One region of the Streptomyces sp. NPDC015144 genome, then DNA from elsewhere that is predicted to be linked to it. Evidence: riboswitches for the same ligand, from Rfam matches in the RefSeq annotation. Region 1 holds a riboswitch; the other holds the start of a gene.
What was found. A riboswitch is a leader RNA that binds a small molecule or an ion and turns the genes downstream of it on or off. The one in region 1 is predicted to bind S-adenosylmethionine.

Region 1 (15,321 bases):
GTCCAGCACGCCGAGCACGCAGTAGCCGACGACGATCCCCATGCCCGCGACCAGCAGCAGCACACCCCAGGCACGGGGCGTTCCGGCCACCCCGCTCCGCCGCACGGCCAGGGGGTTCGCCGCCGCCTTCGCGGCCCCGGCCCTCGCCGCGAACCAGGCCAGCACCGGAGCCCCGACCAGGCACACGGCCACCGTGGTCACCGTGAGATCACCGTCGCCCACGTACCACTTCAGGCCGGGCAGCCCGATACGGCCGATGATCTGGTTGGCCAGCCAGTACTCGGCGAGCCCGAGAACCGCACCGAACAGCGCGGCGACGACCGTTTCGGCGGCGTTGACCCGCCCAACGCCCTTGACGCTCAGCCCGAGCAATCTCAGCGCCGCGAGCCGGCGGAGTCGGGTGGCCGCGGAGAGCCTGGCGCATACCGAGAGGAAGACGGCCAGAGGCAGGAGCACCACGCCCGCCAGCGTGAACCGGAGGATGTCGAGTGTGGACGGCTCCACGACCGGGCTGGGCGCCCATCGCACCCCGAACCCCGCCACCGGCGAGCCGCCGTGGAGCTGATCGGGGCGCATGCCGATGTACGCGTAGAGCTCATCGGGGTGGGCGAGTCCGGCAGGGCCGATCAGGCCACGCTCCCGGCCCGGCAGCAGCTTTCCCACCCCGGGCTCCGCGCCCAGGAGATCATGGAGCCGGGGCGACACGAACACCTCGCCCGGATTCGGCAGCCCGGGAATCCCCGGCGGCGGGTCGGGCACCTTCTCGCCCCGGGCGACGAACACCCGGCCCAATGGCCGTGAACCATTGGCATCGGCAGTGGCCAGCAGACGGGTGGCACCGGCCGCTGAGGAGTGCGGGCCTCGCGGCTCCCGCGCCGCGACCCGGCCGTCCCGTGCGTCGAGAACGGCGGGAATGGTGAGGACCGCGGCAAGACAGCACACGCCGATCGAGCCACCCACCACCATCAACAGGAACCGAACCCGGTTTCCGCGCTCGGACCCGAGCAACAGCCTGAACCCCAGAAGGATTTCCCTCACACCGGCATCTGCGCGCCGAGCACACCGTCCGTCATCACGTACCGGCTGTCGGCCCGGCCCGCCACCGCCGGATCATGGGTGACAAGCACCACCGCCGTCCCCTGCGACCGGGCGAGTGTCAGAAACTCGTCCAGCACCGCCGCCGCGTTGACACTGTCCAGCGACCCGGTCGGCTCATCGGCGAAGACGACGGCCGGGCGATGGACCAATGCTCTCGCCACTGCCACCCGTTGGCTCTGTCCACCGGACACCTCTGAGGGCCTGCGCTGTCTCAGGTCGCCCAGCCCCAGCCTCCCGAGCACCTCGCCGGCCGCCGCATGCGCCCGCACCTTGCGCTGCCCCGCGAGACGCAGGGGAAGCGCGGTGTTCTCCTCGATGGTCAGCTCCGGCAACAATTCGCCGTACTGGAAGACGAACCCGAAGCGGTCCCGCCGGAGCGCGCTCAGTTCCGCGTCCTCGAACTCGCCCAGCGATCGTCCCTCGAAACGCACGACTCCCCGACCGACCGGCAGAACCCCCGCGAGGCAGTACAACAAGGACGACTTCCCCGAGCCACTCTGCCCGGTGACGGCCACGACCTCCCCCCGTCCGACAGAGAGCCAAGCATCCCTGACCGCGACCGTGCTCCCGTACGAGAGCTCAACACCCCTGGCCGACAGGACCTCGACCTCACTGACCTGGCCCACGGGAACCTCCTCGAAGAGCGGCCCGGGCGCTACCGCCCGGGCCGGGCGGTAACTACTTGTTCTTGTAGTGCATGGTGCGCGAGCAGTTGTCCGGGCGCAGGGATCCACGGTCACGACAAGCGCGGATGTGGGCCGTACTGGTGTACCGAGCCGCCCCGTCGTAGACCGTCTTGTGGAGGTGGACCGTCTTCTTCTGCTGCCCGTTGAAGCGGTTCCAGCTGTACCCCTCGACTCGCACCTGGACGTACACGTTGTTGCCGTCACCCGGAGACACGTCCACGAGGTCACCCTGCCATTCGAACCCTCCGTGATTCCGCCCCGCGGGATTGAACCGGTACTGCCCCTTGGAAAGCTTCACTCCCCCGCTCTCCAGGTCAGGGACCCGCTGCCATCCGGCAGCCATGGCGACCCCCGCCCCACCGAAGAACAATCCTGCGGCGAGCACCGCGCTTGCCGCCGCTTTCGACTTCCTCATCCCGCGCCTCCCATCGACCGACCCACCACCAGAAGGAAGCGGGTGATTACACACTGTAGTCAGCCACCGCCGACGGAGCCATCACGCTCAGTAATGTTCACCGCATCGAGTGATTCGCGAGACACGAGAGCGCGGACACAGAACCGCGAGCCCCGCCGGCACCCGTCGAACTCCCTTGACCCCAAGCGCGGTTGAGCTTCTACGGTCGGTCCCACTGGCCACATCGGCCACGTCACACCGACCCGAGCAATGGTGGAGGAAGCAGTCATGGACTACTCGCACAACGACGCCGATCTGATCAAGCAGCCCATCGGTTACTGGAGTTGGGCCGCCTACAACGCCGTCGTCTCCCGGACCCGGGCCGCGCTCGAAGGGATCGGCACCAGCCAGCCGCAGTGGTGGGTTCTCGCACAGGTCGCACAGGCCGCGCAGGTCGCACAGGCCGGGCACGCCGAGGGCGGCAGGGATCGGGGCGAGGTGTCCCGGCTCCTGCGGAACTACCTCGACACCGGCCCGGAGGCCATGGAGGCGGAGATCGACCGGACCATTTCCCAGGGCTGGATCACCGAGGACGCCGAAGGGCGCCTCGTCATCACGGCCGAGGGCCGGGCGTTCCACAAGAAGGCCGCCGCCCTCCAGGCGGAGCTGTGGGCGGAGCGGCACGCCGGTATCTCCGACGAGGAGTACCTGACCACGCTCAAGGTGCTCCAGCGGTTCATCCACAACACGGGCGGGACCGCCTGGCACCACTGAGGCGGGTGGCGGGCGGGGCAGTGGGATGTGTCCGAAAGTTGCTCCCACCTGGGGGTGGTTTGGCCGGGCATCTCCCGCTGGACGGCTTCGGTACGTGCTCCCCTGGGCGCGCATCGTTATCAACCGTCCCAAAGGGGAACGCCACCCATGCCCGAGCCGTCCCGCGAGCAGATCGTCTCCGCGCTCCACGAAAGGCCCGCCATCGCGCTGACGCCCGGCACGCGGCTGGACGCCGAGCGGCCCGGCTCGCTTCCGGTGTCGCCCAGCGCCGTATGGGATCTGCCGGGCGGCACCGCCTGGGTGTACCGGGGTGAGGGGAACCCCGGTCTCGTACGGCCCGTGATCCTGGCCGACGGTTTCGGGACGGGCCCCAGCGAGCTGGAGTCCTCCTGGCAGATCCTGGAGTTCGGCGACTTTCCCCTCATCAGCGAGCTGCGCCGCCGTGGCCGTGATGTCATCCTGCTCGGCCACCACGACCGCGGGGCGTCGATTCTGGACAACTCACGCACCGCACGCGCCGCGATCACCCGTGCCCTGATGGAACGGCAGGGCGGCACCCCGCTGGTCGTCGGCGGGTTCAGCACGGGCGGGCTGGTCACCCGGCACGCGCTGGCCCGGATGGAGTTCGAGGGCTTCGACCACGGTACGGGGCTGTACTTCTCGTACGACAGCCCGCACCGGGGCGCCTGGATCCCGGTCGCGCTCCAGGCGTTCGCGCACTACGTCAGGGATCTCGACGGCCGGTTCTCCGACCAGATCAACAGCCCGGCCACCCGGGAACTGCTGTGGCGGCACATCGGTACGTGGAACGGCACCCCGGACCGGGACGGGGCGCGCGCCGCGTTCCTCGCCGAGATGGCGGCCGTCGGTGAGTGGCCGCGCCGTCCCCGGCTGATCGGGGTCGCCAACGGCACGGCCGACGGGGTCGGCACCGACGTACGGGCGGGCGAACTGGCCCTGGAGGGCACAGGCGGATCGGTCGTCGGCACCCGTCTCCACACCCAGGCGCCCGGCCCCGACGAATCCGTGGCGAAGCTCCGGGTGGTGGCCCCGAAGACCCACGAGGTACGGACCACGGGGCTCCCCTCGATCGACGGCGCCCCCGGCGGCTCGCTGGAGGGCTTCGGCATCCTCGCCGACGGGCTCAACGCCCTGCACCCCGATCTCGGTCTCACGACCGCCGTGCGCATCCGGTCGCACTGCTTCGTGCCGTCCGTCAGTGCGGTGGACATCGGCGAGCTGGACACGGACGACGAGTTGTACAAGGACATCTCCGCGCTTCCGGCCGGGACCGGCGGGCTGGACGCCTACCGGCTCGCCTCCCGGAACGAACCGCACGCGCTCGTCACCGGAGAGCTCTGCACCTGGCTCCTCAGCCACCTTCCGTAGCGAAAGCCACCTTCCGTAGCGAAGCCGCCTTCCGTATCGAAGAAAGCCGGCTTCCACGGGGAAAGCCGACTTCCCGACGGAGCGCGGAACGGCGTTGGCCCCCGGGACCAGAAGGTCCCGGGGGCCAACGCCCGCAGAGCTCGGAAGCCGTGCGGAAGGAACTACCGATCCGTCAGGATCAGAAGTCCATGTCACCGCCCGGCATGCCGCCCGGAGCGGCCGCGGCGGCCTTCTCCGGCTTGTCTGCGATGACGGCCTCGGTGGTGAGGAACAGCGCGGCGATGGACGCGGCGTTCTGCAGGGCGGAGCGCGTGACCTTCGCCGGGTCGAGGATGCCCTCGGCGATCATGTCGACGTACTCGCCGGTGGCGGCGTTCAGACCGTGGCCGACGGCCAGGTTGCGCACCTTCTCGACGACGACGCCGCCCTCAAGACCACCGTTGACGGCGATCTGCTTGAGCGGGGCCTCCAGGGCGAGCTTCACGGCGTTGGCGCCGGTCGCCTCGTCACCCGAGAGCTCCAGCTTCTCGAAGACGGCCGAGGCCTGGAGCAGAGCCACGCCACCACCGGCGACGATGCCCTCCTCGACGGCGGCCTTGGCGTTGCGCACCGCGTCCTCGATGCGGTGCTTGCGCTCCTTCAGCTCGACCTCGGTCGCGGCACCGGCCTTGATGACGGCCACGCCGCCGGCCAGCTTCGCGAGGCGCTCCTGGAGCTTCTCGCGGTCGTAGTCCGAGTCGGAGTTCTCGATCTCGGCGCGGATCTGGTTGACGCGGCCCTGGACCTGGTCGCTGTCACCGGCACCGTCGACGATCGTCGTCTCGTCCTTGGTGATGACGACCTTGCGGGCGCGGCCGAGCAGGTCGAGACCGGCGTTCTCCAGCTTGAGGCCGACCTCCTCGGAGATGACCTGGCCACCGGTGAGGATGGCGATGTCGCCGAGCATGGCCTTGCGGCGGTCGCCGAAGCCCGGGGCCTTGACGGCGACGGACTTGAAGGTGCCACGGATCTTGTTGACGACCAGGGTCGACAGGGCCTCGCCCTCGACGTCCTCGGCGATGATCAGCAGCGGCTTGCCGGACTGCATGACCTTCTCCAGCAGCGGAAGGAGGTCCTTCACGTTGCTGATCTTCGAGTTGACGATCAGGATGTACGGGTCGTCGAGCGACGCCTCCATACGCTCCATGTCGGTGGCGAAGTACGCCGAGATGTAGCCCTTGTCGAAGCGCATACCCTCGGTGAGCTCCAGCTCCAGACCGAAGGTCTGGGACTCCTCGACGGTGATGACGCCTTCCTTGCCGACCTTGTCCATGGCCTCGGCGATGAGCTCGCCGATCTGGGTGTCGGCGGCGGAGATGGAGGCCGTCGAAGCGATCTGCTCCTTGGTCTCCACGTCCTTGGCCTGCTCCAGGAGGGCGGCGGAGACGGCCTCGACGGCCTTCTCGATGCCCCGCTTGAGCGCCATCGGGTTGGCACCCGCGGCGACGTTGCGCAGACCCTCGCGGACGAGCGCCTGGGCGAGAACGGTGGCGGTGGTCGTACCGTCGCCGGCGACGTCGTCCGTCTTCTTGGCGACCTCCTTGACCAGCTCCGCACCGATCTTCTCGTACGGGTCCTCCAGCTCGATCTCCTTGGCGATGGACACGCCATCGTTGGTGATCGTGGGGGCGCCCCACTTCTTCTCAAGGACGACGTTGCGACCCTTGGGGCCAAGGGTGACCTTGACGGCGTCGGCGAGCTGGTTCATGCCGCGCTCGAGACCGCGCCGGGCCTCCTCGTCGAACGCGATGATCTTGGCCATGTGAAGTGGTCCTCCCGGACAGGGGTGGATTTCTCCGGACCGGATGGCGCCCGCGACGGACGGCCTGCGTACCCGGTGGTTCCTTGCCCCACCGGGCTGCGGGCCTCACCGGCCCGGTCCAAGTTCTGTCACTCTCACCTGGAGAGTGCTAACGCCAATGATTAGCACTCGACCCCCGAGAGTGCAAGCGTCCCCCTCGGGATGTGGACAGTGCGCCGGGCGCGTGGCGGACGGCGCGCGGGGCGCGTCGGGGGGTCGGGCGGGGCGCGAGGTCCGCGCGCCGGGCGCGTCCGGGACGCACTGAGGGCCCGTACCTCATGGGTACGGGCCCTCAGTGCGTGAGTGGCGTCGTTGGCCGACCGCTCGAACTCAGCCGACGGCGAGCTTGACCATGTCTGCCTGCGGCCCCTTCTGGCCCTGCGAGATCTCGAACTCGACTCGCTGACCCTCTTCAAGGGTGCGGTATCCGTCCATCTGGATCGCGCTGTAGTGGACGAAAACATCCGCACCACCGTCGACCGCGATGAAGCCGTACCCCTTCTCCGCGTTGAACCACTTGACGGTGCCCTGAGCCATGCCTAACTCCCCTATTACTGGCCCTTGCGCAGGTCCGCACTTCGCGGACCCGGGTCAGAACTCCCCCTCCGACAGGTAGAGGGCGTGTGCGCCGGAACGCGTCGACCGCGGCTGAATGTATCTGTCCAACTGCCCTCTGCAACAGGTCAATCGGACGAGAATTCTGGGCAGCGCTGAACACCCGGATATGCGCGATTCAGAGGATTCCCGGGCAACTCGGGCCGGGCAAAGGTGACTTATGCCGCAAGCGGAACACACACTTTGGCTGCATCTTGTCGGGGCCGGGCGCATTCTCATACGCGGTTGGCGCGAGCAGCTGGGGGGACTTCCCCTACTCTACCGCGCTCAACCATGCAGAATTGCCCCCTCCGTTTGAATCCGGAGAGGGCAATTCGACAACGCGGGCGACAGTCACGGCCGATCGGCGCGGCATCAGGAACACCAGGACATCGCGACATCAGGCCTCAGGACATCAGGCCGTCGGACATCGGAACGGCGTGAGGACATCGTGATGTCAGGGAGTCGGGCCTCAGCAGCCGCCGGCCACGGCCGGGATGATCGAAATGCCGGCGCCGTCCGGCGTCGCGGTGTTCAGGCCGTCCTCGAAGCGGACGTCGTCGTCGTTGACGTACACGTTCACGAAGCGGCGCAGCTTGCCCTGGTCGTCCAGGACGCGGGCGGCGATGCCCGGGTGGTTCTGCTCCAGGGACGCGATGACCTGGGAGAGGGTCGAGCCCTCGGCCGGAACCTCGGCCTGGCCGCCGGTGTAGGTGCGGAGGATGGTGGGGATACGGACCTTGACGCTCATGGGTGTGTCCTTCCTGGAGGCTCGGTTGATCAGCTGGTGGCGAGGCCGGCGGCGCGGAACGCCTCCAGGCTGGGGCGGATCGTCGCGGTCGCCTGAGAGGTCTCGGCCACCGCGTCGAGGGTCTTGAGTCCGTCGCCCGTGTTGAGGACGACCGTGGTCAGCGCGGGATCGATCAGACCGGCCTCGATGAGCTTCTTCGTCACGCCGACCGTCACCCCGCCCGCCGTCTCCGCGAAGATCCCCTCGGTGCGGGCCAGCAGCTTGATCGCGTCGACGACCTGCTCGTCGTTCACGTCCTCGACCGCGCCGCCGGTGCGGCGGGCGATGTCCAGGACGTACGGACCGTCGGCCGGGTTGCCGATCGCGAGCGACTTGGCGATCGTGTTCGGCTTCTGCGGCCGGACGACGTCGTGACCGCCCTTGTACGCCACCGAGACCGGCGAGCACCCCTCGGCCTGGGCGCCGAAGAGCTTGTACGGCTTGTCCTCGACCAGGCCGAGCTTGATCAGCTCCTGGAGCCCCTTGTCGATCTTGGTGAACTGGGAGCCGGAGGCGATCGGGATGACCAGCTGGTCCGGGAGCCGCCAGCCGAGCTGCTCGCAGATCTCGTACGCCAGGGTCTTGGAGCCCTCGCCGTAGTACGGGCGCAGGTTGACGTTGACGAAGCCCCAGCCCTCGCCGAGCGGGTCGCCGATCAGCTCGGAGCAGAAGCGGTTGACGTCGTCGTACGTGCCCTCGATGCCGACCAGCTCGCCGCCGTACACCGCGGCCATGACGACCTTGCCCTGCTCCAGGTCGTGCGGGATGAAGACGCAGGAGCGGAAGCCGGCGCGGGCGGCGGCAGCGCCCACCGCACCGGCGAGGTTGCCGGTGGAGGAGCAGGACAGGGTGGTGAAGCCGAAGGCGCGGGCGGCCTCGATGGCCTGGGCGACGACACGGTCCTTGAAGGAGTGCGTGGGGTTGCCGGAGTCGTCCTTGACGAACAGCTTGCCGGGCTCGACGCCCAGCTCACGGGCGAGGTTGTCGGCCTGGACGAGCTTGGTCCAGCCGGGGTTCAGGTTGGGCTTCTCGGCGACGTCCGCGGGGACCGGCAGCAGCGGGGCGTAGCGCCAGATGTTCGCCGGTCCGGCCTCGATGCGCTTCCTCAGCTCCTCGGGGGAACCGGTCGGCAGTTCGTACGCGACTTCGAGCGGGCCGAAACAGGAGGCACAGGCGAAAATGGGGCCGAGCTCGAAACGCTCGCCGCACTCGCGACAGGAAAGGCCGGAAGCGGGTCCGAGATCGACGGACGCGGCGGATTCGGTGGTGTCGACGGAAGCGTCGGTGCTTACTGCAGCGGTCTGCGCAGCCATGATGGCGAGGCCCTTTCTCCTCATCTTCCCCGCGGCGCGTTTCGCCACGAGACGGAATTGGCACCTTCCTCACCGGACCGCACGGTCGGTGGGGGGGTTGCCGGGACTTCAACGGGCCGTTCCCTCAGTCCCTCTGGATGAGCGCTGTGGCACCGGATCTTCGATCCGGGCATTTTTCGGCGGACGGACCCCGGCATGCGATGGTCGTCCGCGTTGTTCAAGACTGTAACCGAAGCCGCGGGCTGTTGAGATAGTCGTCCGACCCGCGAGATGGATCACACAACAGGGAGTACCGACCGTGCTGGAAGAGGTCGAGCACTGGCTGACCAGGCGTTCCTGGCCGGCCGCCGACCGCCCGCTGGACCGCCTCCTGGCCGCTCGGGCCGCGGCCGGGGAGGCGGGGCGCGGGAGTGTCAGCGTCGTGCTGCCCGCGCTGAACGAGGAGGCGACGGTCGGCGAGATCGTCGCGACGATCCGGCGCGAGCTGATGGAGAAGGTCCGGCTGGTCGACGAGCTGGTGGTGATCGATTCCGGTTCCACGGACGCCACCGCCCGGGTGGCCCGGGAGGCCGGTGCGCGGGTGGTGCACCGCGACGCGATACTCCCCCGGATACCGGCCGTGCCCGGCAAGGGCGAGGTGCTGTGGCGGTCGCTCCTGGTGACCGGCGGGGACATCGTGTGCTTCGTCGACGCCGACCTGAAGGACTTCTCGCCCGACTTCGTCTCCGGCATCGTCGGCCCCTTGCTGACCGATCCGGACGTGCAGTTCGTCAAGGCGATGTACGACCGCCCGCTCGGTGACACCGCGGGGCAGGGCGGCCGGGTGACCGAGCTGGTGGCGCGCCCGCTGCTCAATCTGCACTGGCCCCGGCTGGCCGGATTCGTACAGCCGTTGGGGGGCGAGTACGCCGTGCGCCGCTCGCTGCTGGAACGGCTGCCGTTCCCGGTCGGCTACGGGGTGGAGCTCGGGCTGCTGGTCGACGCGCTGCACACGGTCGGGCTGGACGCGCTGGCCCAGGTCGACGTGGGGGTGCGCAAGCACCGGCACCAGGACGGGCAGGCGCTCGGCCGGATGGCCGCTGCCATCTACCGCACGGCCCAGCTCCGGCTCTCCCGCGGGCACTTGGTGCGTCCGGCGCTCACCCAGTTCGAGCGCGGAGCGAACGGCTTCGTGCCCCGCACCCATGCGGTGGACACCGAGGAGCGGCCTCCGATGTGCGGGATCGAGGAGTACCTGGCCCGCCGGGCGGCCTGATTTCGCACGTTTGGGCGGTTCGCGATCGGGCTAGATTCCGCAACATGGTCTCCGCGCGCGATTCCCGTCCCACCGCCCGGCCCGACGACGCCCCGGCCGACGGTCCCCCGGCCGGTGCCCGGGTGCTCGTCGCGTCCAACCGCGGCCCGGTCTCGTACACCCGGGAGCACGACGGCTCGCTCGCCGCGAGACGGGGCGGCGGCGGGCTGGTGTCCGGGCTGAGCGCCGTCGACGACAAGCTGTGGGTGTGCGCGGCGCTGGGCGACGGGGACCGGGAGGCGGTCCGGCGCGGGGTGGGCGAGCCGGGTGTGCGGATGCTCGACATCGACGCGGTCACCTACGCCGACGCGTACAACGGCATCGCCAACTCGGTGCTCTGGTTCATCCACCACCTGCTGTACCAGACCCCGACGGAGCCGGTCTTCGACCGGGAGTTCCGGCACCAGTGGGCATCGTTCGAGCGGTACAACCGGGCCTTCGCCGAGGCGCTCGCCGAGGAGGCCGGGCAGGGCGCCGACGTACTGGTGCAGGACTACCACCTGGCGCTGGTGCCGGGCATGCTCCGCGCGCTCCGCCCCGATCTGCGCATCGGCCACTTCTCGCACACGCCGTGGGCGCCGGTCGACTACTTCCGGCTGCTCCCCGACGACATCGCCGAGCAGTTGCTGCGCGGCATCCTGGGCGCGGACCGGGCGGCGTTCCTGACCCGGCGCTGGGCGGACGCGTTCACCGACTGCTGCAACCGGATCCTGGGCGGCACCGGCGAGACCCGGATCGGCGTGCACGGGCTCGGCGCGGACGGGGACTTCCTGCGCCGCCGGGCCCACGAGGCGGACGTGGACGAGCGGCTGGCCGCGTTGCGCGAGCAGGTCGGCCCGGACCGGAGGACGATCGTGCGGGTGGACCGGACCGAGCTGTCCAAGAACATCGTGCGCGGCCTGCTCGCGTACCGGGAACTCCTGGCCGAGCGGCCCCAGTGGCGCGAACGCGTCGTCCACATCGCCTTCGCCTACCCCTCCCGGCAGGACCTGCTGGTGTACCAGGACTACACGGCCGAGGTGCGCCGGGTCGCCGACGACATCAACATGAAGTTCGGTACGGCCGGCTGGACGCCGGTGGTGCTGCACGTCGAGGACGACTTCGCCCGCTCGCTGGCCGCGTACCGACTGGCGGACGTGGCGCTCGTGAACCCGATCCGCGACGGCATGAACCTGGTCGCCAAGGAGATCCCGGTCGTCTCCGACCACGGCTGCGCGCTGGTGCTGTCCCGGGAGGCGGGGGCGTACGAGGAGCTGGGCGGCGACGCGGTCGTGGTGAATCCGTACGACGTGTCGGCGACGGCGACGGCGCTGCACGAGGCGCTGACGATGGCCGAGGACGAGCGGGCGGCGCGCACCGAGCGCCTGGCCGCTGCGGCGGTCGCGCTGCCGCCGCAGCAGTGGTTCCTCGACCAGTTGGACGCGCTGCGGCGGGATTAGGGCGTGTCTCGGGGGTTGTTGGTCGTTCCGATGGTTTCGGCCAGTCGGGCGAGGAAGGCGACGACGCCTGCGGGGCCGTCGAGGCGCAGGTCGGCGCGGTCGGAGAGTTCGGTGACCTCCGCGCTGCCGCTGCAGATCAGGAGTCCGGGGACGGCGTCGGGGCCGTCGGCGCGGAGCTTCTCCACCGCGGCGTAGGCGGCGAGGTCGCCGAGGTCGTCGCCCGCGAAGAGCACGGACCGGGCGCCGGTCTCCCGGAGGTACTCGGTGAGGGCCACGCCCTTGTCCACGCCGGGCGGGCGCAGCTCCAGGACCAGACGGCCGGGCTCGACGACCAGTCCGTGCCGGGCGGCCAGCTCGCCCAGGGGCCCGCGCAGGGCTTCGAACGCGCTCTGCGGGTCGGTGGCGCGGCGGGTGTGGACGGCGATGGCCCGGCCCTTCTCCTCGGTCCAGGTGCCGTGCCAGGAGCCGGAGCGGTCCAGGACGCCGGGGAGTTCGGCGCGGACGGCGGCGATGCCGGGGTGCGGGGCGGGGGCGTGGACGGTGCCGGTGACGGCGTCCCAGCGCTCGGCGCCGTAGTGGCCGAGGACGACGAGGTGGTCGAGGCCGGGGACCCCGGCGAAGCCGCCGTGCCGCACCGCGACGCCGGCCGGGCGGCCGGTGATCACGGCGACGGAGGCCACCTTCGGGGCGAGCGCGGCGAGGGCCGGTACGGCGCCGGGGTGGGCGCGGGCCTGCTCCGGGTCCGGGACGATGTCGGCGAGGGTGCCGTCGAAGTCGAGCGCGATCACGGCACGGTCGGGGCGGGCGAGGATCGCGGCGAGGGCCTCTCGGCCGGCCCCGGTGGTCGGGACCGGGAGCCCGGCGGGCGTCCCGTCCGGGGCGGGGGTGGGTGCGGATGCGGGGGTGGGTGCTTCCGGGTTGCTGCCCATGGGGCGAGCCTATAGCCGGGGAACGGGGTGGGGGCGGCGGTCGGCCAAGGACCTTCCCGGGCGGGGTCCGGTTCGGGGCCGGGGCGCGTTCCCGGGCTCGTTCCTGGGTGGGCCGGCCGCTTTCCTCTCCGTGAAGACCGTGCCCGGTGCTCAGCGGCGGGCGCGGCGGGCGTCGCGGATCCGGCGGAGGCGGTTGACGGTGACCGGGTCCTCCGTCAGGGCGCGGCGGTCGTCGAGGAGGGCGTTGAGCAGTTGGTAGTAGCGGGTGGGCGAGATGCCGAGCTGCTCGCGGATCGCCCGCTCCTTCGCCCCGGGGCCGGACCACGACTGCCGTTCGACGGCCAGCACGGCGCGGTCGCGCTCGGAGAGGGCGTCGGGGGTGTCGGGCCCGGGGTCGGAGGTGGTCATATCAGCCAACCTATCCCCCGTCCGGCGGGCCGCCACCCGTGCCGGTCCCCGCTACTTCCCGCGCTCCGCCGCGGCCGCGTCCCGGGCGACCAGGCCCAGTGTCTTCTCCGGGCTGCCGCCCGGCTCGACGGCCCGGCCCATGTTCTCCTTGAGCGAGGCGCTGGTCCGGGCCCAGGAGGTCTTGCCGTACGGGTAGAACTGCGAGTCCGGCAGCGCGGCCAGGAACTTCCGCAGCGACGCGTACTTCGGGTCGGCCTCCATGGCCGCCGAGGCACTGTCGGTGACCGGGAGCATGTCGTACTCGTCGGCGAAGGCGATGACGTTCTTGTCGGTGAACAGGTAGTCGAAGAACTTGCCCAGCTGCACGCGGTGGCCGTTCTGCTTGAAGCCCATGATCCAGTCGGCCACGCCCAGCGAGCTCCGTCCGGGGCCGTCCCGTCCGGGCATCGGCACCATGCCGACCGACACGCCCTTGCGCGCGGCCTCCTGCATCAGCGTCGGGTGGCCGTTCAGCATGCCGACCCGGCCCTCGGTGAAGGCGGCGAACGCCTTGCGCCGGTCGAGTTTTCCGGGGGCCTGCGGGCCGACGAGCCCGGGGTCGACGAGGTTGGTCTTCAGCCATTCGAACGTCGTCACGTTCTCGGTGGAGTCGATGTCGTACGAGCCGCTGTCGTCGGTGTAGCCGCCGTCCCCGCCGAGCAGCCACATCATGGTCTCGGCCTGGGCCTCCTCCTGCCCGAGCGGCAGGGCGAAGGGGTACGTCACGCCGCGCTGCTCGAGCGCCGCCGCGTCGGCGCGGATGTCGTCCCAGGTCCGGGGGGCGGCGAGGCCCGCCTGGGCGAAGAGCTTCTTGTTGTAGAAGAGCAGCCGGGTGCTGGCGACGAACGGCAGTCCGTACTGGGTGCGGGTGACGCTGCCCGCGTCGGCGAGTGGCGGCAGGAAGTTGGCCTGGGTACGTATGGACAGCATCTGGTCGGCCCGGTAGAGCTTGCCGGCCGCGGCGTAGTCGGCGTAGGAGGCGACCTGAGCGACGTCGGGGGCCTGACCCTTCTTCACCATCTCGGCGACCTCGCGGTCGATGTCGTCCCAGGAGCGGATGCTGACGTCGACCTTGATGCCCGGGTGGGTGGACTCGAAGCCCTCGACGACCTTGTCCCAGTACTTCTGGGAACTGTTGGCCGGGCCGGTCCCGTAGTCGGCCGCGACGAGTTTGAGGGTGACGTCTCCCGAGTCCCCGTCACCGCCCCCGCAGCCGGCCAGCGCCGCCGTCATGCCCAGTGCGGTGACGACCGCCGTCAGTACCCGGTAGCGCAGTTGCACAGCCCCGACCGTCCTCGTCCATCGCGTTGTCGGCACCGGCCGTGCCGGTGCCGGGGTCCTTGGATGAGGAGCGATCCTGCACCAGTCGATCATGAAGGTCTACACCTTCGGCGGTCTCGCTTTCGCAACGCGACCGGTACGTCACCAGGTGCTGCCGCCGGAAGGGGGCGCCCGCCTTGACCGTGATTTTGTATGCATCCGCAACAAAACGGGTTAGTGGACTAGACCTTTTTCGATCCTCGGGCGAAACTGTTTCCCGTGAAACACGTCATCGCCCTCGATGTGGGCGGCACCGGAATGAAGGCCGCACTGGTCGGGGCCGACGGCGCGCTGCTGCACGAAGCGCGACGGGCGACCGGCCGCGAGCGCGGCGCCGACGCGGTCGTGGAGTCGATTCTCGGCTTCGCCGCCGACCTTCGGGCGTACGGCGAGGAGCACTTCGGCGAGAGCGCCGTGGCAGCCGGGGTGGCCGTTCCCGGCATCGTCGACGCCGCGAACGGGATCGCGGTCTACGCGGCCAACCTGGGCTGGCGCGACGTCCCCCTGCGCAGCCTGCTCGGCGAGCGGCTCGGCGGCGTTCCCGTGGCGCTCGGCCACGACGTACGCACCGGAGGGCTGGCCGAGGGCCGGATCGGTGCCGGCCGGGATGCCGACCGCTTCCTCTTCGTCCCGCTGGGCACCGGCATCGCCGGGGCCATCGGCATCGCCGGCACGATCGAGGCGGGCGCGCACGGATACGCGGGCGAGATCGGGCACATCGTGGTCCGCCCGGACGGCCCCGACTGCGGCTGCGGCCAGCGCGGCTGCCTGGAGACCCTGGCCTCGGCCGCCGCCGTGAGCCGCGCCTGGGCCGCCGCCTCCGGGGACCCCGAGGCGGACGCGGCGGACTGCGCCAAGGCCGTCGAGTCCGGCGACCCGGCGGCGGTGGAGGTCTGGCGGAACGCGGTGGACGCGCTCGCCGCCGGGCTGGTCACCGCGCTGACCCTGCTCGACCCGCGCACGCTCATCATCGGTGGCGGTCTCGCCGAGGCCGGGGAAACCTTGTTCACACCA
Region 2 (15,321 bases), on a different contig from region 1:
CACGGAGGACGAGGACGGCGCCCCGGGCGCCCGTACGCTCTCGTTCGGAACCACCACGGCCAAAGAGCTGCTGGAGGTCTCCTTCGGCCCGCAGAAGGGCACCTACGGCGTCGGGCAGCCCCTCACCGCGCAACTCAGCGCCCCCGTCGCCGACAAGGCGTCCAGGGCCCGCGTGGAGCGCGGCCTGCGGGTCCGCTCGACCCCCGCCGTGACCGGCTCCTGGTACTGGGTCGACGACCAGACCCTGCACTACCGCCCCCAGGAGTACTGGCCCGCCAGGGCCTCCATCGAGGTCAGCAGCGCCCTGGCGGGCGTCAAGCTCACCGACACCCTCTACGGCGCCCCCACGAAGGCCCTCAGGCTCACCACGGGCGCCCGCGTCGAGGCCCTCACCGACGCCGTGGCGCACACCATGACGGTCAAACGCGACGGAAAAGTGATCAACACCATTCCGGTCACCACCGGCAAGCCCGGCTTCGCCACCCGAAACGGTGTCAAGGTCGTGCTGGAGAAGGAGTACTACGTACGTATGCGCGGGGAGACCATCGGCATCGCCCAGGGCTCCTCGGACTCGTACGACCTGCCGGTCTACTACGCGACCCGGGTGACCTGGAGCGGCGAGTACGTGCACGCCGCCCCCTGGTCCACCGGCTCGCAGGGGTCCGCGAACGTCAGCCACGGCTGCACGGGCATGAGCACCGGCCAGGCCGAGTGGTTCTACAACACCGTGCGCCCCGGGGACCTCGTCACGGTGGTGGGCAGCCAGGGCGAGACGATGACGCCGTTCGACAACGGCTTCGGCGACTGGAACCTCTCCTGGGCCCAATGGCTGAAGGGCAGCGCCCTGCAGAACAGCACCGCGCCGGACCGTACGGGGACGGTCCAGGCGGCACGACTGCGCCCCGAGGTCTGAGAGCCCGGGCCGGGGTGCGCTGCCCTTCGGAGGGAGCCGGTGCGGGATCAGGCGCTGACGCGGTCCCCGTCGCGCAGCAGGGCGGCCAGGGCCTCGGCGAACTCGACCGGCTCGACCGGCAGCGTCACCGCGGCGTCCGCACGGCTCCAGGTGGCCAGCCAGGCGTCCTGGGGGCGCCCCATCAGCAGCAGGACCGGCGGGCACCGGAAGATCTCGTCCTTGATCTGCCGGCAGACGCCCATGCCGCCCACGGGCGCCGTCTCGCCGTCCAGTACGCAGACGTCGACGCCGCCCGCGTCCAGCGCCTCCAGGACCGCGGGCAGCGTCGCGCACTCCAGGAACTCCACCGGTGGCACGTCGGCGGCGGGCCGGTGCCCGGCCGCCAGCCTCACCTGCTCACGGGTGTTGGCGTCGTCGCTGTAGACCAGGACCGTGGCGGTCGGCTGCATTGTTCCTCCGTGACATCCGTGTCTTCGGGGCTTTCCGGGCATGAACCGATGCGCGGATCGTACTCCGCCGGACGCCCCGTCAGCACCGCTTCGGAGAGCTGTTCCCTGGGCCGTTCGGGGCGGACACACCCACCTGACACACCGAACGGCACCCCCCGGGGTGAGGGCGGGATAAGCGACCGACATAATGTCGGTCGTGGCGACAGCAACGACAGTAGAAACCGGGCACGCGCACCCGTCGGTCAATCGACCGAACCTCACCAGCGTCGGAACCATCATCTGGTTGAGTTCCGAGCTGATGTTCTTCGCGGCCCTCTTCGCGATGTACTTCACCCTGCGATCGGTGACGGGACCGGAGCACTGGAAGGAAATGGCTTCGGCCCTGAACTTCCCGTTCTCCGCGACGAACACCACGATCCTGGTGCTCTCCTCACTCACCTGCCAGCTCGGCGTCTTCGCCGCGGAGCGGGGCGACGTGAAGAAGCTCCGTACCTGGTTCGTGATCACTTTCGTGATGGGTGCGATCTTCATCGGAGGCCAGGTCTTCGAGTACACCGAGCTGGTGAAGAAGGACGGCCTCTCGCTGTCCTCCGACCCGTACGGCTCGGTGTTCTACCTGACCACCGGCTTCCACGGTCTGCACGTGACAGGCGGCCTCATCGCCTTCCTGCTCGTTCTGGGCAGGACGTACGCAGCCAAGAGGTTCACCCACGAACAGGCGACCTCCGCCATCGTCGTGTCCTATTACTGGCACTTCGTCGATGTCGTGTGGATCGGCCTGTTCGCCACGATCTACATGATCAAGTAATCGGGCTCGAACCCGAACCACATCCAGCATCGACGCAGAAGATCCTGACACCGGGGTAATCCGTGAAAAAGCTCTCCGCACGACGACGCCATCCGTTGGCGGCGGTCGTCGTACTACTCCTCGCGCTGGCGGCCACTGGGGGGCTGTACGCCGCTTTCGCGCCCGCGAGTAAGGCACAGGCCGACGAAACCGCCCAGTCCCTCGCCATCGAGGAGGGCAAGAAGCTGTACTCCGTCGGTTGCGCCAGCTGCCACGGAACCGGCGGTCAGGGCACCACCGACGGGCCGAGCCTGGTCGGCGTGGGCTCCGCCGCCGTTGACTTCCAGGTCGGTACGGGCCGTATGCCGGCGCAGCAGCCCGGCGCCCAGGTGCCGAAGAAGAAGGTCATCTACAGCCAGGCTCAGATCGACCAGCTGGCCGCGTACGTCGCGTCGCTCGGCGCCGGTCCGATCACGCCGACCAAGAAGGACTACGACCCCTCCGGCGCGGACGTCGCCAAGGGTGGCGAGCTCTTCCGTACCAACTGCGCGCAGTGCCACAACCTCACCGGTGAGGGCGGCGCGCTGACGAACGGCAAGTACGCGCCCAGCCTCGAGGGCGTGGACCCGAAGCACCTCTACGAGGCCATGCAGACCGGCCCGCAGAACATGCCGTCCTTCCCGGACACCACGATGCCCGAGAAGCAGAAGCGGGACATCATCGCGTACGTCCAGACCGTGAACAGCGCCCAGTCGGAGAACCCGGGTGGTCTGAAGCTGGGCGGCCTGGGGCCGGTCAGCGAGGGCCTGTTCGCCTGGATCTTCGGACTCGGCGCACTGATCGCAGTTGCCGTTTGGGTCGCGGCCCACACCGCTAAGGCCAAGAAGTCATGAGTAGCCAAGAGATTCCAGAAGAGAACCTGCCCGAAGCGCAGGTCCCCGCGCACGGCGCGGTAGAGGGCGCGGACGACCCGTTCGCGGACCCGGGGCTGCCGGCCCACAAGCCGCGCATCCAGGACATCGACGAGCGGGCCGCCAGGCGCTCCGAGCGCGTGGTCGCCTTCCTGTTCACGCTCTCGATGCTGGCCACGGTCGGCTTCATCGCCTCGTACGTCATCTTCCCGGTCGACAAGATCGTGTACATCTGGCCGTTCGGCCATGTGAGCGCGCTCAACTTCTCGCTGGGTCTGACGCTGGGCGTGGCCCTCTTCGCGATCGGCGCCGGCGCCGTCCACTGGGCGCGCACGCTGATGTCCGACGTGGAGGTCGCCGACGACCGTCACCCGATCGAGGCGTCGCCCGAGGTCAAGGCGAAGGTCATGGCCGACTTCGCGGCGGGTGCCGAGGAGTCCGGGTTCGGCCGCCGCAAGCTGATCCGCAACACCATGTTCGGCGCGCTGGCCCTGGTGCCGCTCTCCGGCGTGGTGCTCCTGCGCGACCTCGGTCCGCTGCCGGAGAAGAAGCTCCGCAGCACGCTGTGGGCCAAGGGCAAGCAGCTCATCAACATGAACACGATGGAGCCGCTGCGTCCCGAGGACGTCGCCGTCGGTTCGCTGACCTTCGCCATGCCCGAGGGCCTGGAGGAGAGCGCCGAGGACTTCAACAACCAGATCGCCAAGGCCGCCCTGATGATCGTCCGGATCCAGCCGGAGAACATCAAGGACAAGCGCGAGCGCGAGTGGGCCCACGAGGGCATCGTGGCCTTCTCGAAGATCTGCACCCACGTCGGCTGCCCGATCAGCCTGTACGAGCAGCAGACGCACCACGTGCTCTGCCCGTGCCACCAGTCCACCTTCGACCTCTCCGACGGCGCCCGCGTCATCTTCGGTCCGGCCGGTCACGCCCTCCCGCAGCTGCGGATCGGCGTGAACAGCGAGGGCAACCTCGAAGCGCTCGGTGACTTCGAAGAGCCCGTCGGTCCTGCATTCTGGGAGCGCGGATGAGTACTGCGACGGACACCAAGCGCAAGGCGCCCGCCGGCGAGCGGGTAGCCGACTGGGCGGACGGCCGGCTCGGGATCTACTCCCTGGCCAAGGCCAACATGCGCAAGATCTTCCCGGACCACTGGTCCTTCATGCTGGGTGAGATCTGCCTCTACAGCTTCATCATCATCATCCTCACGGGTGTGTACCTGACGCTGTTCTTCCACCCGAGCATGAACGAGGTCGTGTACCACGGCTCGTACGAGCCGATGCAGGGCATCCGGATGTCCGAGGCGTACGCCTCGACCCTGGACATCAGCTTCGACGTCCGCGGTGGTCTCCTGGTTCGCCAGATCCACCACTGGGCCGCGCTGATCTTCCTGGCCGGCATGTTCGTGCACATGATGCGCGTCTTCTTCACGGGTGCGTTCCGCAAGCCGCGTGAGATCAACTGGCTGTTCGGCTTCCTGCTGTTCGTGCTGGGCATGTTCACCGGCTTCACCGGCTACTCGCTCCCGGACGACCTGCTGTCCGGTACGGGTATCCGCTTCACCCAGGGCGCGATCCTGTCGATGCCGATCGTCGGCACGTACATCTCGATGTTCCTGTTCGGCGGAGAGTTCCCCGGCCACGACTTCGTCGCCCGGTTCTACTCGATCCACATCCTGCTGCTGCCGGGCATCATGCTCGGCCTGCTGGTGGCGCACCTGATCCTGGTCTTCTACCACAAGCACACGCAGTTCGCGGGTCCCGGCCGTACCAACAAGAACGTCGTCGGCATGCCGCTGCTGCCGGTGTACATGGCGAAGGCCGGCGGGTTCTTCTTCCTGGTCTTCGGCATCATCGCGGTCATCGCGGCGATCGCCACGATCAACCCGGTGTGGAACATCGGCCCGTACCGTCCGGACCAGGTGTCCACCGGCGCCCAGCCCGACTGGTACATGGGCTTCGCCGAGGGTCTGATCCGTGTCATGCCGGGCTGGGAGATCAACCTCTGGGGCCACACGCTGGTCCTGGGTGTGTTCATCCCGCTGATGGCCTTCGGGGTGGTCCTCGCGATCATCGCGGTCTACCCGTTCATCGAGTCCTGGATCACCGGGGACAAGCGCGAGCACCACATCCTGGACCGCCCGCGCAACGCCCCGACCCGGACCGCCTTCGGTGTCGCCTGGATCACCGAGTACGTCATCGTCTTCATCGGCGGTGGCAACGACCTGTGGGCCACGCACTTCCACCTGTCGATCAACGCCATCTCCTGGTTCGTACGGATCTTCATCTTCGTCGGCCCGGTCCTCGCGTTCGTCGCCACCCGGCGGATCTGCCTCGGCCTCCAGCGCCGCGACAAGGAGAAGGTGCTGCACGGACGCGAGTCCGGCATCATCAAGCGCCTGCCGCACGGTGAGTTCGTCGAGATCCACGAGCCGCTCAAGCCCGAGCAGCTCCACACGCTCACCGCGCACGAGCAGTACAAGCCGCTCGAACTCGGCCCGACGGTCGACGAGAACGGTGTCGAGCGCAAGGTCTCGGTCCTGCAGAAGCTGCGGGCCCGGCTGAGCAAGGGCCTCTACGGCGAGGACAACCAGATCGCCAAGCCCACCGCCGAGGAGTACAAGGAGATCACCAGCGGCCACGGTCACCACTGATCGCCTGAACTGATCGCCACGGCAGGAGCCCCGTCCATTCGATGGACGGGGCTCTTTGCCGTGCCCGGCGGTCGATAGGGTGTGATCGACCCCTGTACCGAGTGTGGACCCTGGAGCGGACCATGAACGTTGTGACCCCGATCGGCGGCGACAGCGTGGCGGCCCACTCCTGGCCCGCCGTACTGAACGCCCTGCTGCGTGGCGAGGACCTCGGCGCCGACGCCACCGCCTGGGCGATGGACCGCATCATGAGCGGTGAGGCCACCGATGTGCAGATCGCCGGATTCACGGTGGCGCTGCGGGCCAAGGGCGAGACCGTCGACGAGGTCTCCGGCCTGGTCCGGGCGATGTACGAGCACGCCCGCACCATCGAGGTGCCCGGCCGCACGGTCGACATCGTCGGCACCGGCGGCGACCTCGCCAAGACGGTCAACATCTCCACCATGTCGGCGATCGTCATCGCCGGCACCGGCGCCAAGGTCGTCAAGCACGGCAACCGCGCCTCCTCCTCGGCGTCCGGCTCCTCCGACGTGCTGGAGAAGCTCGGCGTCAACCTGGACCTCTCCGCGGAGCGGGTCGTCGAGGTGGCCGAGGAAGCGGGCATCACCTTCTGCTTCGCGGTGCGCTTCCACCCCGCCCTGCGCCATGTGGCCAGGGCCCGCAAGGAGCTCGGGACGCCGACCACGTTCAACATCCTCGGCCCGCTCACCAACCCGGCCCGGGTGCGCTCCCAGGCCGTCGGGGTGGCCGACCCGAAGATGGCGCCGATCGTCGCCGGGGTGCTGGCCGAACGGGGCAACTCCGCGCTGGTCTTCCGCGGCGACGACGGTCTGGACGAGCTGACGACGACCGCGACCTCCCGGGTCTGGGTGGTGCGGGACGGGGCCGTCCGCGAGGAGGCGTTCGACCCGCGCGACGTCGGCCTGGAGCTGGTGCCCGTGGAGGCGCTGCGCGGCGCGGACGCCTCGTACAACGCGGATGTGGCCCGGCGGGTGCTGGCGGGTGAGCGGGGGCCGGTGCGCGACGCCGTGCTGCTCAACTCGGCGGCGGCGCTGACGGCGCTGGACCCGGCGGACGGCACGCTGAACGAGCGGCTCGCGGCCGGGATGGCCCGCGCCGCCGAGTCCATCGACTCGGGCGCGGCGGCCCGGGTGCTGGAACGCTGGGTGGCCGTCAGCAACGCCTGAGCAGGCGGGTGCGGACACGGGGCGCGGTCCGGATGGTGGACCGCGCCCTTGCGCGTCCCATGCGTATGGCAAGATGCAGGCAGGTCATGAGTGACAGCGACTACGGCCCCGGCCCGCTGTCCGGCAACCCTCCGTCCGTGGCGGGGTGCCCCGGGTGAAGACCAGGCCGTAGGCAGCGAGGTCTGCGGCAAGCGCGGGCCCCTCGGCATCGGAGCATGCCAACCCCCGGGGTCCTGGTCCCTAGGGAGCCTCTTGTGAGCACGCGAATGCGATAGGGCCGTCGGCCCTTTTCCGCACCCCCTTTCTCCTTTCTCTCCGCTGCGCTGCCGCGTACCCGCCGGCGCACGGATTTCGCCTGCCTCTTACGGGAGTTCGCCATGTCCGTCTTCACCGCTGCCGCCGACCAGTCGCTTTGTGCCCCTCTGCCGGTTCTGGGCGAGGATGTCAGGGTCCCGCTGGTGACCGGCGGTGAGGTCACGTACGCCGCGCTCGACTACGCCGCCAGCGCCCCCGCCCTCCAGCGGGTCTGGGACGACGTCGCCGCGTACGCCCCGTACTACGGCAGCGTCCACCGCGGGGCCGGGTACCTCTCGCAGCTCTCCACCGACCTCTTCGAGAACAGCCGGGCCACCGTCGCGGAGTTCCTCGGCTGCCGCGCCGACGACCAGGTGGTCTTCACCCGCTCCACCACCGACTCGCTGAACCTGCTGGCCGCGGTCCTTCCGGCCGACTGCCAGGTCTTCGTCTACGAGACCGAGCACCACGCCTCGCTGCTGCCGTGGCGCGACGCCCGGGTGACGTACCTGAACGCCCCGCGCACCCCCGCCCAGGCGGTCGAGTCCCTGGAGCGGGCGCTCGCCGACCGCGAGCCCTACGGCCCGGTGCTGGTCTGCGTCACCGGCGCCTCCAACGTCACCGGTGAGCTGTGGCCGGTGAAGGAGCTGGCCGCCGCCGCGCACGCGCACGGGGCCCGGATCGTGCTGGACGCCGCCCAGCTCGCCCCGCACCACCCGGTGGACATCGCGGAGCTGGACGTCGACTGGGTCGCCTTCTCCGGCCACAAGCTGTACGCGCCCTTCGGCTCGGGCGTCCTCGCCGGCCGGGCGGACTGGCTCCGGGAGGCCGAGCCCTACCTCGCGGGCGGCGGCGCCTCGCGCAAGGTCGCCCGTCGCGCCGACGGTGGCGTGGACGTCGAGTGGCACTCCACCGCCGCCCGCCACGAGGCCGGTTCCCCCAATGTGATCGGCGTGTACTCCATCGCCTCCGCCTGCAAGGCGCTCACCGAGGCGGGATTCGAGAACCTGGTCGCCCGGGAGCAGGCGCTGGTGGCCGCCGTGCGGGCCGGGCTCGCCGAGGTTCCGCAGGTCAAGGTGTTGTCGCTGTTCGGCGACGACGCCCCGCGGGTCGGCGTGATCTCCTTCGTGGTGGAGGGCTGGAACAGCTCGCACTTCGCCGCCGCGCTCTCCGCCGAGTACGGCATCGGCGTCCGCGACGGCCTCTTCTGCGCCCACCCGCTGGTCCGCACCCTGCTGGGCAGCGACCCGGAGCAGGTCGGCGAGTGCGGCGCGCCCGAGGCCGAGCCGGGCGAGAGGTCGCTCAACGCGATCCGGGTGAGCTTCGGCGCCGGTACGCCCGAGGAGCACATCGAGCGCTTCGTCCGCGCGGTCAAGGAGCTGGTGAGCGAGGGCGCCCAGTGGAAGTACCGGACCGAGGGCGGCCGCTGCGTCCCGGACCGGGGTGCGGCACAGCTCTGAACAGACCTTCGGCGGGGTGCGGACCGTGTGTCCGTACCCCGCCGACGTGTTGTTGCGGGAGGGCGGCTACGAGTCCAGGCCGATGGCGAACGCGGCCTCCAGGTCGTGCTGCGAGTAGGTGCGGAAGGCCACGTGCGTGTCGGTGGCCTCGACCCCGGGGATCTTGCTGATCCGGCCCGGGATGATGTCGGCCAGATCGTCGTGCCGGGCCACCCGGACCATGGCGATCAGGTCGTACGTACCGGTGACCGAGAAGACCTCGCTGACGCTGTCCAGCGCGGCGATGGCCTCGGCGATCTCGGGGATCCGGTCCACGCTGGTTTTGATGAGCACGATCGCGCTGATCACGGCTGGCTTTCTCCCTCGGTGGCCGCGGCTGGTTCCTTCACTCTATCCGTACGCCGGAAGCGCCCCCATGCGTAGAGGAAGCCCAGGAGGAACCCCACCACATGGGCCAGGTAGGCCACGCCGGGGCCCCCGTTCCCCGCGCCCCGCACCGCCAGCCACTGGAGGACGAACCAGAAGACCAGCACGATCCAGGCGGGGAAGCGCAGCGGCAGGAAGAAGAGGAACGGGAAGAGGCTGGTGACCCGGGCGCGGGGGAAGAGGTGGAGGAAGGCCCCGAGCACCGCCGAGATCGACCCCGAGGCGCCGACCAGCGTCTGGTCGGAGGTGGCGTGCGCGGCGGCGTAGGCCATCAGGGCGAGGTAGCCGCTGATGACGTAGAAGGCGGCGAACCCGATCCGGCCCATCCGCTCCTCGGCCATCGCCCCGAACACGTACAGGAAGAGGATGTTGCCGAGCAGGTGGATCCAGCTTCCGTGCACGAAGAGGGCGGTGAGCGGGGTGAGCAGGGCGTGGGCGGACCCCTCCCACAGCTCGCTGGGGATCACGCCCCAGCGTTCGAAGTACCCGGCCTGGGCGGCGAGGGCGGCGTCGGCGGTGCCGTGGACCGCGCGGAGCCCGGAGAGCGGGCTGAGCGCGAAGACCAGGACGCAGACCGCGATCAGGGAATGGGTCACCAGCGGGCCGCCGGAGGTGACCGTACGGAGCACCCCGCCGGTCACCCGGCCCGCCACGGCTCGCGGATCGATCATGAACAGATCATGACGTACAGGGAAGGAACGGGACAGAGCGCCTCGCCGTGTCGGGGGGACGCACCGAGGCCGTAGGGTTACGGCAGGACATCCGCAGTTCGACGGCGCACCGCGAGATCCTTGAAGCAAGCGGCACGAGGCTCGACGAAAGAGGACGCAACGATGACGACGGTTCCCCAGCCGACCGACGGGACCCGCTGGCGCTGCACGCTCTGCGGAAATCTGACCCGCTTCGACGTGACGCGCTCCTCGAAGGTCGTCGAGTACGTCCATCTCGACCTGGCCGGTGAGGCCACCGTCGAGGAACGCGAGGTGGTCAGTGAGACCATCGAGTCGGTGCGTTGCCGTTGGTGCAACGCGGTGGACCAGATCGAACTGGTGGACAGGCCGGGTGCCGACTCCTGACGGAGCCGCACCCACAGACTTTTTGGGGTGACGGATGGTGGAGCAGCCCGCGAGCGGCGCCGGCGCGGCCGAGCCGGCCGGCGACGCCGCCGCCGAGGTGCTCGACCGCCCGCTGCCCGAAGGGGTGCGGCGGCGGGTCGTCGCGCTGGTGGCGGACGCGTTCGGCGGTCTGACGGTCACCGAACTCCCGGCCCAGCTGCGCCAGTACGCCCGCTTCACCCCGACCCGGCGCGCCAAGTTCGCCGGGAATGCCATGGCGGCCGCGCTGGAGAGCGACGCGCTGTTCCGCCAGCGCATCGGTGAGCGGCTCAGGGACGGGCAGCCGGAGCTGGCCGCCGCGCTGGAGGCCGGTGCGCCGCCCGCCGCGGCCGACCCCGTCGACGTGGCCGCGGCCGCCTATGTGCTGCGCCCGGCGGGCTGGGTGAAGCTGGTCGCCGCCGCGGGCGAGGAGGTCCAGCGGGCGGACGCCGAGCGGGCCGACGAGGAGGGCCGCCGCGAGCTGGAGCGGCTCCGCGAGGAGCTGGAACGGGCCCGTTCCCACACGAGGGACGAGACGGAGCGGCTCCGCGCCGAACTGGACGCGGCCCGCAAGGAGGCCGACGCCCTCCAGCGCAAGCTGCGCAGCGCCGCCAACGAGGTCAAGCGCGGTGAGGCGGCGCTCCGCCGCAGCCGGGCCGAGACCGACACCGTACGGTCCGAGGCGGCCGCCCAGGTCTCGGCGGCCGAGAGCGAGACCCGTCGGCTCAAGGCGCGGCTCGCGGAGGCGGAGGCGGCCGTGGAGGCGGGCCGCCGGGCCGCCCGGGAGGGTCGTTCGGTCGAGGACATGCGGCTGCGGCTGCTGCTGGACACGGTGCTCGACGCGGCGAGCGGGCTCCGGCGGGAGCTGGCCCTGCCACCCTCCACGATGCGCCCGGCCGACGGGGTGGACGCGGTGGAGCCGGGCCGGATGTCGCCCAAGGACATCGCGGCCAGGGCCCTTTCGGAGACCGACCCGGCCCTGCTGGACCAGCTGCTCGCGCTGCCGCAGGCGCACCTGATCATCGACGGCTACAACGTCACCAAGACCGGCTATCCCCAACTCCCCCTGGAGAAGCAGCGGTTGAGGCTGCTGGGCGGGCTCTCGATGCTCGCCGCGCAGACCGGTGCCGAGGTGACCTGTGTCTTCGACGGTGCCGAACTGGCGGCCCCGGTGCTGCTGGCGCCGCCGCGCGGGGTCCGGGTGCTGTTCAGCAAGCCCGGGGTGACCGCCGACGAGCTGATCCGCCAGCTCGCGCGGGCCGAACCCCCGGGCCGGCCCGTCGTGGTGGTCTCCACCGACCGCGAGGTCGCGGACGGGGTGGCCAAGGCGGGCGCCCGGCCCGTCGCGTCCGTCTTGCTCCTGAAGCGCCTTTCGCGTGTCTAGTCCCACTCGTTCCGCTTGCCGGTTCTCGGACGGAATCGGGGAACGGACCGTCAATTCACCGCTACGCCCCGTGCGTCACGGGTAAAGAAGTGCGCGGTGTGACGAGATTTTTGGCGCGAGGATTTGAACTGATCACAACTCGGTCACTAGGGTCGGCCTTCGAACCTTCGCTCGGTTGATCACCCATCCGGGGTGACGGCGAAGGAACCGCCGAGTCCGTGACGTGCACGGAGCCGGGGAATTCGCATCCCCCACAGCCCGGTAGGCGGCTGGAGGAAGAAGGAGCTCGCCTTCGTGGCGTCCCACCGTCGTCCCAAGCAGCCGAGCCGAGCCCGTGTGACCGTGATCACCGCGGCCGCCACCGCTGCCGTAGCTCTGTCCTCCCAGGCGGCCCAGGCCGACCCCAAGCCGTCCAAGGACGAGGTCAAGTCCAAGGTCGAGAAGCTCAGCCACGACGCCGGCGAGGCCAACGAGCAGTACTACGGCGCCAAGGAGAAGCAGCAGAAGCTGGAGAAGGAAGTCAGCGCGCTGCAGGACAAGGTGGCCCGCGGCCAGGCGGAGATCAACAAGCTCCGCAACGGCCTCGGTTCGCTCGCCGCCGCGCAGTACCGCTCCGGCGGCATCGACCCCTCGGTGCAGCTCTTCCTCTCGTCCAACCCGGACACCTACCTCGACGAGGCGTCGGCGCTCGACCAGCTGACGGCCAAGCAGACCGAGGCCCTGGGCAAGATCCAGGAGAAGCAGCGGGTCCTCGCGCAGCAGCGCAAGGAGGCCCAGGCCAAGCTCGGTGACCTGGAGGACGTCCGCAAGACGCTCGGCGTCAAGAAGAAGGAACTCCAGACCAAGCTGGCCAAGGCCCAGCAGATGCTCAACTCGCTGACCGCCGCCGAGCGCACGAAGATGCGCGAGGACGAGAAGCGCGCCAGCCGCGACGCCGGAGCCCGCGTCGAGCTCGGCAACGAGGCCCCCGCCTCCGCCTGGGGCGCCGCCGCCCTCCAGGCCGCCTCCACCCAGGTCGGCAAGCCGTACGGCCGCGGTGGCACCGGCCCCAGCACCTTCGACTGCTCCGGGCTGACCCAGTGGGCCTACGCCCAGGCCAACGTCCAGATCTCCCGGGTCACCTACACCCAGGTCAACGACGGTGTCCGGATCGGCCGCAGCGCCCTGAAGCCGGGCGACCTGGTGTTCTTCAACAACACCTCGCACGTGGCGCTCTACGCGGGCAACAACACCGTCCTGCACGCCCCGTACCCGGGCACGGTCGTCCGCTACGAGTCGATGAACACCATCGGCAGCTTCCAGTTCGGCGTACGCGTCGGCTGAGAACGCCCGAACGGGCGAATTCCCGCGCCCGCGCAGACACCCCGTCCCGCCGGAGACCGCAAGGTCACCGGCGGGACGCCGTCGTTTCCGGCCCGCTCCCGACCGGCGCGGCCCGTGGTCGACGGGTGATCACCCCACTACTGTCTGTCTGCCGTGCGGCTCCCGGTCGTCGGTCCGCCCGTCCCGGGCGGCAGGGGGCCGCGTGCGTCTGCGTACAGCGGAAGGGAGTGCGGCGTCCTGTGGTGTCCCATCGCCGTTCCACACAGCCCGGCCCGGGTCCGGCCGTCCGGGCCACCGTTCTGACGGCCGCCGCGGCGACCGCGGCCGCCGCCCTCGGGGCCTCCGCCGCCTCCGCCGACCCGCAGGGCGCGCCCCGTACCGCCCAGGCCCGCGTGGACCGGCTGTACACCGAGGCGGAACGGGCCACCCAGAGTTACGACCGGGCCGGTGAGAACGCCCAGCGGCTGCGCGGCGAGATCGCCCGCGCCCAGGACCGGGCCGCCCGCGAGCAGGAGCGGGTCAACCGGATGCGCACGGAGCTCGGGGCGGCGGCGAGCGCCCAGTACCGTTCCGGCGGCATCGACCCCTCGCTGGCCCTGCTGCTCTCCTCCGACCCGGACGGCTATCTGGACCGGGCCGCCGCGCTGGAGCGGGTGACGGACCTTCAGACCGCCCGGCTCCACCAGCTCCAGCAGGCCCGGCGCGGACTGGCGCAGACCCGTGCGGAAGCCTCCCGCGCCCTGGCCGAGCTGGAGCGCGAACGGGCGGCGGCCACCCGCAGCAAACGGATCGTCACCCGGAAACTCGCCGAGGCGAAGCGGCTGCTGACCACCCTGACCGGCACCGACCGGGCGGAGTTCGAGCGGGCCTCCCGCTCCGGCCGGGACATCGGCCTCCCGGACCTGGCCGATCTGCCGGCCGGCTCCGCGCGTGCGGCCGCCGCCGTCATCGCCGTCCGCCGGGCCCTGGGCCACCCGTACGTCTGGGGCGCCAACGGGCCGTCCGGCTTCGACTGCTCCGGGCTGATGCAGTGGGCGTACGCCCAGGCCGGGGTCGGTCTGCCGCGCACCTCGCAGGCCCAGCGGTACGCGGGCCGCATGGTGCCGCTCTCCGAGGCCCGCCCCGGCGACCTGGTCGCCTACCGCGCGGACGCCAGCCACATCGCCATGTACGTCGGCCACGGCCAGGTCATCCACGCCCCGTACCCCGGCGCCTCGGTGCGCTACGACCCGGTCGGCATGATGCCGGTCTCCTCCGTCACCCGCGTCTGACGCCGCACGCCGCTCCACCGGGGAGCGCGGGACAGCCCGTACCCTCGATCGGGTGAACGACGGACGTGGACGGCGCGGGCGGGCGTGGGGCGGCGTCGCTGTGCTGCTCGCCGGGCCGCTGCTCCTCGCCGGCTGCTCGGCCCCCGACGGCGACGCCCCGGCCGACAGCGCCGACCGGGCCGTCCGCGCCACCCTGGACCGCCGGGCCGCCGCCGTGCTCCACCACGACCCGGCCGCCTACCTCGCCACCACCGACCCCGGGGCCGCCGCCCTGCGCGCCGCCCAGCGCCGCGAGCTCGGCAACCTCGCCGACGTACCGCTGAGCACCTGGGAGTACCACCTGGTCCGGACGACCCCGCGGGGCGCCGACCGGGTCACCGCCGATGTCGAGCTGCGCTACCGGATCACCGCCTACGACCCCGCCCCGGTCACCGCGGACCGGGTCGTCGAACTGCGCCGGGACCGGGCGGACGGCCGCTGGTACGTCACCGGCGACCGGCCCGGCGCCGACAGCGTCCGCCAGCTCTGGGAGCAGGGCGCGGTACGGGTGGTGCGCGGCGGGCACAGCCTGGTGCTCGGCGTCGGCCGCACCGGCCGGGAGCTGCGCGCGATCGCCCGGACCACGGACCGCGCGGTGCCCGCGGTCTCCGGCGCGTGGCCGGAGCGCTGGGCGGGGCGGGTGGTGGTGCTGGTGCCCCGGAGCACGGCGGACCTGGCGGCGCTGCTCGGCTCCTCGGCGGACTACCGGGGCGTCGCCGCCGTCACCTCCGGCAGGACCGGCGCACCGGGCACCAACCCGGCGGACCGGGTGATCGTCAACCCGCAGGCGTACGACACGCTCGACGCCTTCGGACAGCGCGTCGTCCTCACCCACGAGACCACCCACGTCGCCACCCGCGCCCGCACCTCCGCCGCCACCCCGACCTGGCTCTCCGAGGGCTTCGCGGACTGGGCGGCCTACCGCGCCGAGGACCGCGCCCCCGACCGCGTCGCCCCCGAACTGGCCGCCGCCGTCCGGCGCGGCGAACTCCCCGCCGCCCTCCCCGCCGACACCGACTTCGGCTTCACCGGCGATCCGGAGCGCCTGGCCAGGGCGTACGAAGGCGGCTGGGCGGCCTGCCGGATGATCGCCGACCGCTGGGGCGAGCCGGAACTCCTCGCCCTCTACC

Region 2: it holds a riboswitch for S-adenosylmethionine, as region 1 does, so the genes downstream of both, ACF08W_RS07730 (aminotransferase class V-fold PLP-dependent enzyme) here and thrC (threonine synthase) in region 1, are expected to answer to the same signal.

The regions. Positions count from the first base shown of each region.
Region 1 is NZ_JBIBUU010000002.1:184,209-199,529, reverse strand. Features, by position in the region: gene ACF08W_RS04955 (ABC transporter permease) at 1-966, opposite strand, end outside; gene ACF08W_RS04950 (ABC transporter ATP-binding protein) at 1,035-1,724, opposite strand; gene ACF08W_RS04945 (hypothetical protein) at 1,777-2,004, opposite strand; gene ACF08W_RS04940 (MarR family transcriptional regulator) at 2,467-2,952, shown strand; gene ACF08W_RS04935 (hypothetical protein) at 3,100-4,341, shown strand; gene groL (chaperonin GroEL) at 4,520-6,142, opposite strand; gene ACF08W_RS04925 (cold-shock protein) at 6,512-6,718, opposite strand; gene ACF08W_RS04920 (ubiquitin-like small modifier protein 1) at 7,248-7,526, opposite strand; gene thrC (threonine synthase) at 7,556-8,878, opposite strand; SAM riboswitch class I at 8,896-9,022, opposite strand; gene ACF08W_RS04910 (glucosyl-3-phosphoglycerate synthase) at 9,177-10,133, shown strand; gene ACF08W_RS04905 (trehalose-6-phosphate synthase) at 10,178-11,611, shown strand; gene otsB (trehalose-phosphatase) at 11,608-12,540, opposite strand; gene ACF08W_RS04895 (DUF3263 domain-containing protein) at 12,691-12,948, opposite strand; gene ACF08W_RS04890 (extracellular solute-binding protein) at 13,000-14,220, opposite strand; gene ACF08W_RS04885 (ROK family protein) at 14,527-15,321, shown strand, end outside.
Region 2 is NZ_JBIBUU010000003.1:234,807-250,127, forward strand. Features, by position in the region: gene ACF08W_RS07695 (Ig-like domain-containing protein) at 1-913, shown strand, start outside; gene ACF08W_RS07700 (hypothetical protein) at 961-1,362, opposite strand; gene ACF08W_RS07705 (heme-copper oxidase subunit III) at 1,550-2,170, shown strand; gene ACF08W_RS07710 (c-type cytochrome) at 2,233-3,042, shown strand; gene ACF08W_RS07715 (Rieske 2Fe-2S domain-containing protein) at 3,039-4,091, shown strand; gene ACF08W_RS07720 (ubiquinol-cytochrome c reductase cytochrome b subunit) at 4,088-5,713, shown strand; gene trpD (anthranilate phosphoribosyltransferase) at 5,836-6,900, shown strand; SAM riboswitch class IV at 6,983-7,100, shown strand; gene ACF08W_RS07730 (aminotransferase class V-fold PLP-dependent enzyme) at 7,278-8,654, shown strand; gene ACF08W_RS07735 (Lrp/AsnC ligand binding domain-containing protein) at 8,721-9,002, opposite strand; gene ACF08W_RS07740 (rhomboid family intramembrane serine protease) at 8,999-9,751, opposite strand; gene ACF08W_RS07745 (hypothetical protein) at 9,914-10,156, shown strand; gene ACF08W_RS07750 (NYN domain-containing protein) at 10,194-11,558, shown strand; gene ACF08W_RS07755 (NlpC/P60 family protein) at 11,853-12,881, shown strand; gene ACF08W_RS07760 (NlpC/P60 family protein) at 13,121-14,152, shown strand; gene ACF08W_RS07765 (hypothetical protein) at 14,256-15,321, shown strand, end outside.